Regions from separate parts of the Ruegeria sp. BF12 genome, predicted to be linked through region 1. Evidence: riboswitches for the same ligand, from Rfam matches in the RefSeq annotation. Region 1 holds a riboswitch; the other holds the start of a gene.

Region 1 (3,978 bases):
CCAGATCGACGGCACGATGCGCGGCCATCTCGTGGCTGTCGACCTCGATGATTTCAGTTCCGGATAAATCAGCGCCAAGCTCGGTCGCAGCAGCAGCAATTTTGTCGGGATCGCCGACAAGTATCGGAGTGATTATGCTGTTTGAACTCGCCAACAAAGCGCCGCCCAGTGAGTTCGGCTCTTCCGGGGCGATGACGGCTGTTGGCATAGGGTCCATGGGGCGCGCCTTTTCCAGCAGAGCGTCAAAATGCCGGTGCCTTTGAACGATCAGCCCAGGAACTTCGACCGAGTCAAACTTCAAATGCCGGGCGGGTGGCGTGACTTGCACCGTACCGCTTAGAATCAACGCGTTGTCCCCGACCCGGCGCACTTCGGCGGCGCAGGTCAAATCGCCATCTTCGCGCTTTTCCGTGACCGAAACAAAGGCGGTCAGTTCTTCGCCCGCCAGAACCGGGGCATGGAATCTGAGGTTTGCCCGGCGTGTCTGCGTGCCCGCCCCTGGCAGGACGTTTCCCAGTACCGCCGCAACAAGGCCAGCGGGCCACAACGCGGGTGCAACAGCTTCGGGGCGCCCATCACCATCCCCATCATAAGCGGCCAGATGCAACGGATTATGGTCTCCGGACGCCGATGCAAACGCGTAAAGATCGTCAACGGTGCAAAGCCTTGTAACCTGGGCCTTATCGCCGACTTTCAATTGTGAAAACGTCCGGTTTTCTTTAATTTTCATCTCGTCAGGCTTTGATTTTTGCAAATGATCGTATTTGAAACCGACGCTCGGCACTTCAGTCCCACCCGACTGGAGCTTGCCGCCGATTCCCCTGTATTTCTGCGCTGCAGCGTAGCCAAAAGAACTTCTGACCACAATTGATTAAGCTTCTTAGCGGCAATCTGGCGGGTAGCGCCCTTTGTCGCCTGCCAGACCTCAGCCCCGCTGAGCCGTCTGACGCGCTAAAGCTGTCTTCCAATCGCCACAACAAGGGGTCTTCGGTTTTGAGCTTGACCAATAATGCGAACTCGGGCACTTCTCGTCGTCGATGGTTCCCGATGGTGCGCCCAAGGGATGAAAAGGGAATACGGTGAGGTTGCCGAACGGCGCCAATTCCGTGACTGCCCCCGCAACTGTAAGCGGTGAGCGACGCCAACAGACCACTGGCCCAAATGGGCTGGGAAGGACGGCCAAGCCACGACCCGCAAGTCAGGAGACCTGCCATCTGATGTTCAACCAACCCGGGGCGGGGCGTCCTGGAAGGAGGCTATATGGCACGTCTGACGCGTGTTTACATGATCGGCACCTTCTGTCCACGCTTGACAACAAGCGGAGCGGGCAATGCTGAGAAAACCTGATCACTTCATTCCGATTTGCGAGACGTGCATGGGCACGGGTGTCGTCGGCGCGATCCAAAGCGGGTTGCCGGACAGGCTTCCTCGCGCGTTGTCTGCCCGTACGTCCTTGCACACAACGCGTTGGGTCAACGCTGACGGTCGCTTGCGCGCATTGTTCAGAAAGAGTCATTCGCACCCGCCTCAGATCAAGCAGGAGGAACGCGTATGACCCGCAGACCATTTCTTGAAACTCGCGAGTTGGAATACCACGCCCTGAATGGCGAAGTCCTGCTGAAAGACGTCAAGTTTGATTTGGACGAAGGGGCGGTACTGGCGATTGCCGGGCCGAATGGCGCGGGCAAGACAACGCTCCTCAACCTCTTGTGCGGGGCAGAAGAGATCGTTCAGGGGGACGTTTTGATCAAGGGGCGCAGCCTTCGGCAACTTTCGGCAATGGATCGCGCCCGTATGATCGCAGTTGTCAGTCAACAAGAGGCCCCCGATGGACGGTTGTTCCTGCGTGACTATGTGGCCCTGGGACAAATTCCGATCCGCGCGGACCGATCCGCAAGCGAGCACGCCGACGAACTGGACCGTATCCTGAACCTGACCAGTTTGTACGCTTTGGCCGACAAGCGTATGGCCGTCCTGTCCGGCGGCGAGCGCCAACGGGCCCATATCGCGCGGGCTTTGGCCCAGAAACCGTCACTGTTGTTTTTGGACGAACCAACCAACCACCTGGACCCGGACGCCAAGGGCCGCATGCTGTCCCTGGTGGCGGAACTGGGCATCACGGTAGTGATGATCGTCCACGACCTGGTCATGATCCCCGAGTTCGCCACCCATGTCGCACTGATGAAGTCCGCCCGGCTGACCGGCTTTGGGTTGGTGCACGAGGTGCTGACCCCCGAACGCGTCCGCGAAACCTTTGGCGTCGATTACCTGTGTTTTCAACACGAAGGCCGCGTGATCCCGGCGCTGGATATCCGAAGAACCACAATCTCAAAATGAGGAACAAAACCATGAAACAGGCACTCTGGCCCGCGGCGCTGATCACCGGCCTGGCAACAAGCGCGGCCGCACTTGAGACCACAGTCGATAATTGCGGCGAACCTTTGATTTTCGAAACCCAACCCGAGCGGCTGGTCGTCCACGACATGAACATGACCGACATGGCCTTTGCGCTGGGTCTGCAGGATAAGATCGTTGGGCTGACGGGCATCACCGGCTGGTACAAAACAAGCCCGGAATTCGACACTTTGCGCGGCGACATCCCCGAGCTGGCGCCGAAATACCCGACTGTGGAAAACCTTGTCGCGGTAGAACCCGACTTGTTTTTTGCGGGCTGGTACTATGGCATGAAGCCCGGCGGCGATGTGACCCCGGACACTCTGGAGCCCTTCGGGATCAAAACGATGATCCTGACCGAAAGCTGCGTACATCTGGACAAGGAACGCCCCGAAGCAAGCATGGACCTGCTGTTTGATGACGTCCTGCGTCTGGGCAAAGTCATGCAGGTCGAAGACAAAGCTGAAGAACTGGTCGATGGCTGGAAGTCTGAACTGTCTGCTATCGAAGCCCAGACCGCCGACCTGCCCAAACCCCGCGTCTTCCTGCTGGACGGCCCCGCCGACGCGCCATTCACCGCTGGCAAATTCGCCATTCCCGACGCCATGATTTCGGCGGCGGGCGGTGAAAATGTCACACATGACATGGAAACCAGCTGGGGTCGCTCCTCGTGGGAGGCTGTAGCCGCTTCCAACCCGGAGTTCCTGGTTCTGTTGGACTATCAAACCGGCAATGGTGCGGCGGATACGTTCAAGTTCCTGCAGGAACACCCGGTGATGTCCCAGACGGACGCTGTCAAAAACGAACGCTGGATTGGCCTGCGGTACGAAGAACTGACCCCCGGACCGGCAAATATCGAAGCGATCTCGAAAATGGCTCAGGCCATGCATCCGGGCTTGAACTGATATGGGCCGATTGTGCCTGACACTATTGCTGGGGGCGGCCGTTCTGGCCGCCCTCTTGCTGATTTCGACCGTATACGGGACCACGTCCATACCGGCATCTGATGCTTTTACCGGCGTCATGCTGGGCACCGGATTGATGGACGGGCAGATGTCACCGCTGCACCGCATCGTGTTCGACCTGCGCCTACCACGCGCCCTGTTCGCCGCGGTGATCGGAGCGGGTTTGGGCATCGTTGGAGTTGTCTTGCAGACGACCACCCGAAACGATCTGGCCGACCCGTTCCTGTTTGGCCTGTCTTCGGGCGCAGCCGCAGGGGCGGTTTTTGTCATCACGGTAACCGGAGACGTTCTGGGCTTTTGGACCCTGCCGCTGGCGGCGTTTTGTGGTGGTCTTGTTGCTTCAGGCATCGTGCTGGCCCTGGTTCACGGGCTGCGTACCAGCGCGCCTGAAAAGCTGATCCTTGCAGGTCTGGCTGTGTCGTTTCTGTTCTCGGCCGTCACCAACTACCTTATTTTCGCAGGCGACAGCCGCGCGGCTCACTCGGTTATTTTCTGGATGCTGGGTGGCCTGGGACTTGCCCGATGGGAAACGTTTCCGCTGGTCTGCGCCGGATTGCTTTTGATCCTTGCTTACGCATCGTATCGCAGCCGATGGCTTGACGCGCTGCTGACCGGCGAT
Region 2 (3,978 bases), on a different contig from region 1:
GCTGCGACTGGCGCGGTATCCGCCGAGGTCAAGTAGGCCCGATAGAAGCTCACAAGGATGCGCTTCGCGTCGCCCGAGAACGCCTTGTCCACCGGGATGACGCCACGATCCGGGCACCACGCGCCACATTCCGGCAGGGTTTTTGCACCCATCACCGGCCCGGCATAAAGCCCAGCCGCCAGAGCCATTTGTGCCAAAGCAGCTTGCGCAGCAACTTCTCCGCCGGTGTCGCAAAGATGCGCCAGCCGCCTCAGGGTCGAGACAGGCAGCGTCGAATAGTCGTCAAGCCGTGGGTCTTCCCGCCCGTCGGCTGGCAGAACGGCGAGGGCGATGCCTTTGGCCTGAGCCAGCGAAAGAACCTGCTGCAGGCCGTAAGACCAGTAGGGTACGCCACCGATCAGACGGATCAGAATGCCTTTGGCCCCGTTAAGCGTCTGCTCGAGATAGGTGTCGACGGACAGCGGGTGCTTGAGTGCCGTCAGGTTGGCCAGCCGCATCGTGGGCATCTGCCCCTCGGGGCCGCCACCGCGGTGCCAGCCTGCTGCGAAAGCGCCGAGGTCGCTGTCCGAAAAGGACAGCACCACCAGATCCGCCGGGCTCTGGCCCAGATCGGTTGGGGTCTCGGTTTCTTCTAACCCGTGGCTTTCGCGGAAGACGACGTGCATGGCTTACTCGGCGGCCTCGGCTACACCCACGAGAATATCGCGGATTGCGGCCTCTTTGATGTCGTCATGCTCGGCGATCACGACCAGACGCGAGCGGCGCTCTTCGCCGGGTTCCCATGGGCGGTCGTATTGGTGACGTACACGGGCACCTACAGCCTGAACCAGCAGACGCATCGGTTTGCCCTGAACTGCGGCATAGCCTTTGACGCGCAGGATGTTCAGCTCGTTCGCAAGACGTTCGATATTGGCGACCAGCGCGGTCGGGTCGGTCTGTTCCGGCAACTCGACAATGATGCTTTCGAAATCGTCATGCTCATGATCATGGTGGCCGTCGTGATGCGACGGACGGGCGTCCATGTCATCCTCGGCGGCGGCCTCAAGGCCTAGTACGACGCGGACGTCCACGGCACCTTCAGCCACTTCGACCACGGGTAATGGACGCGGAGCCTCGGCTGCGATGATCTCCTTGGCCTTGGCCACGCCTTCGGGGCCAGCCAGATCGGGCTTGGTCAGTAGGATGATGTCGGCGCAGGAGATCTGGTCTTCGAATACCTCAGACAGGGGCGTTTCGTGGTCGATCGAGTCATCGGCAAGACGCTGCGCGTCCACCGCTTCGACATTTGGCGCAAAACGCCCAGCAGCTACAGCCTCGGCATCTGCCAGAGCGATCACGCCATCCACGGTGATCTTGGACCGGATGTCGGGCCAGTCAAAGGCCTTCAGCAGCGGCTTGGGCAGAGCAAGGCCGGACGTTTCGATCAGGATGTGATCGGGGCGCGGCTCCAGCGCCATCAGCGCCTCGATGGTGGGGATGAAGTCATCGGCTACGGTGCAGCAGATGCAGCCGTTGGCCAGTTCCATAATATTTTCCGCCGGGCAATCCGGGATCGCGCAGGATTTCAAGATGTCGCCATCGACGCCCACATCGCCGAACTCGTTGACCACCACGGCCAGACGCTTGCCCTGTGGGTTCTGCATCAGATGCTTGACCAGCGTGGTCTTGCCCGAGCCCAGAAAGCCGGTGATCACAGTGACGGGGAGTTTTTCGAGATTGCTCATTTCAGGGCTCCAATCGGGGGAATACGGGCCGCACAATTTTTGCGGAAGTGTTCGGGGCGTTCACGCCATTTCACCAGGCCATCTTCCGTGGCGAGATACTTGGTTGCACCGTCAACAATGGTCTCGACATGATCGGTTTCGTTGAGGTGCTCATAGACAAATGTCCAACGGTCCGGGCCTCCGCGCAGCACGATGGAGCAACCCTCATCGCAGTTTGACAGGCATTCAACGGCTTTCAGAGTGATGCCTTCGGGCAAGTCGGCCTGTTCCAGCGCTTTGTGCAGCAATGCGCCGGGTCGTTGCGCATCGTCTTCGACAGGCAGGCCACGGCGGCACGTGGTACAGACCAGCAGCTCGACCGGTGCGGTCGCGGTCATGTCTCTCATCCCCCCAAATCCTCTTCGTGGGGGACGGGGTTTCATGCGGGCCACGTGTTGCGACATGGACCCGACACCGGAACACCCCGTCCGGTTTCATCTACGGGCGCTGGCAGGTCTCCCGGCTTGCAGATGTCAGGGCTTCGGCCCTGTCGGATGTCCCGCCTTCCCGGCCTTTTGGGCCAGTGGCTTTGGGCACCCTCTCCGGTCACGGTCGCGGGGGCGGCTGTGCTTGGCGGTAGATCCGCTGCACATTCCCTTTTCATCCATCCGAAGATGGACACCAACGAAAGGGACATGCGGCACGGGCAGGGGGCTTGTCAAGCGCGAGCAGGATGCAGAAAACGCGCAGGTCGGAAAAGCGACAAGCCAGTGTCAGTCAGCGGCATCCGCAGCCAGGCGATCACGCAGCCAGGCACAAAACACACCCGCTGCGGCGGATGAGCGCGTGCGCCCGGGCGCGGTGATCAGATAGTGCGATTGCGCAAACGGAATCGCTGGGCCTGCAATTTCTATCGGCGCGCCCTGAGCAATGGAATTTTTAGCGAATCTTTCCACAATGGTCGCGCAGCCTGCACCGGCCATCACCAATTGCAATGCGGCGACGGATGTATCGACCGAATGAAGGGATGTTTGCTTGGGTGGCTCCATATCATGAGCGTGAAAGTAGCCTGCCCAGTTGTCCTCGTATCCGAGGATGTGAATCAGCGGCCCTTGCCGGAGGTCCAGCAAGCTTGGGTAAGCCTTTCCGACTCGGCAAACCGGCACCAGATTCTCATCGGTCAGCTTTTCGGAGATGACCCCCGGCCAATCGCCGTAGCCCATCCGAATTTCGACATCCACATCGTTTGGCGCGATGCTGTCATTCCAGATGTGCGATACCAGCCGAACGGGAATGTCCGGGTATTGCGCGTTGAACGCGGGCAGTTCAGCGGCAATCCAATAAGTTGCCGTGGAAATCGCGGCCCGAACTGTGAGCGTTTGTCGGGACGCAGGACCAAACAAACTGTTGGTGGACAGCGCGATGTCACCCAAGGCCCGCCGAACCGTCAAAGCATAGGATTGCCCCAGCTCGGTCAACTCGAGCCGTCGTGCATTTCTGGTGAACAGGTTTTGACCAAGTTCCGCCTCGAGGGATCGAATGTGCAGAGATACGGCTGTCTGGGTCAACCCAAGTTCCCGTGCCGTGGTGGTGAAATTCAGGTGCCGAGCGGCGCATTCAAAGCTGCGCAGCCATGCAGGGTTTGGAAGCCGGTCCATTTATCACCAAAAAATTTTTGCCATAAAGCGGATTATTATTCGTTTTGCTTTTGAAATTGCAACGTCGATACTCGGTTAACAGCATCGCAGACGCACACTTTCGGGAGGGAAACATGAAAGTCGGCTTTATCGGATTGGGAAACGTTGGCGCAAAACTGTCGGGATCGCTGCTACGCAACGGCGTGGACCTCTCGGTCCATGATCTTAACCCGGATCTGGTGCAGAGCTTCGTGGCCAAAGGTGCCAAAGCAGCCGAAAGTCCGGCGCAACTGATGCGGGATTGTGATGCCGTCATCACCTGCCTTCCTTCCCCTGCAGCCTCTGACGCCGTGATGCGGGAAATGTTGCCCGAAGTTGGCCCCGGCAAGATCTGGATGGAGATGTCCACGACGGACGAGGCCGAGGTAAAACGACTGGGCGCGATGGTGATTGAACGCGGCGGTGCTGCTGTCGATTGCCCGGTTTCCGGTGGCTGTCACAGGGCCGCAACGGGTAATATTTCGATCTTTGCCGGCTGTGATCGCGCGACGTTTGACAAAATATTGCCATTCCTGACGACGATGGGGCGGCGCATCCTGCACACGGGCGAACTTGGGTCCGCGTCTGTTCTGAAAGTC

The links. Region 1 has a riboswitch for cobalamin ahead of ACR0J0_RS12930 (ABC transporter ATP-binding protein). Riboswitches for the same ligand answer to the same signal wherever they lie in the genome.
Region 2: it holds a riboswitch for cobalamin, as region 1 does, so the genes downstream of both, ACR0J0_RS02620 (DUF1636 family protein) here and ACR0J0_RS12930 (ABC transporter ATP-binding protein) in region 1, are expected to answer to the same signal.

Annotation. Positions count from the first base shown of each region.
Region 1 is NZ_JBQFTP010000007.1:115,094-119,071, forward strand. It holds gene ACR0J0_RS12925 (bifunctional enoyl-CoA hydratase/phosphate acetyltransferase) at 1-730, opposite strand, end outside; cobalamin riboswitch at 1,022-1,229, shown strand; gene ACR0J0_RS12930 (ABC transporter ATP-binding protein) at 1,552-2,337, shown strand; gene ACR0J0_RS12935 (ABC transporter substrate-binding protein) at 2,349-3,299, shown strand; gene ACR0J0_RS12940 (FecCD family ABC transporter permease) at 3,301-3,978, shown strand, end outside.
Region 2 is NZ_JBQFTP010000001.1:510,714-514,691, reverse strand. It holds gene cobN (cobaltochelatase subunit CobN) at 1-665, opposite strand, end outside; gene cobW (cobalamin biosynthesis protein CobW) at 669-1,724, opposite strand; gene ACR0J0_RS02620 (DUF1636 family protein) at 1,721-2,101, opposite strand; cobalamin riboswitch at 2,196-2,404, opposite strand; gene ACR0J0_RS02615 (LysR substrate-binding domain-containing protein) at 2,477-3,361, opposite strand; gene ACR0J0_RS02610 (NAD(P)-dependent oxidoreductase) at 3,475-3,978, shown strand, end outside.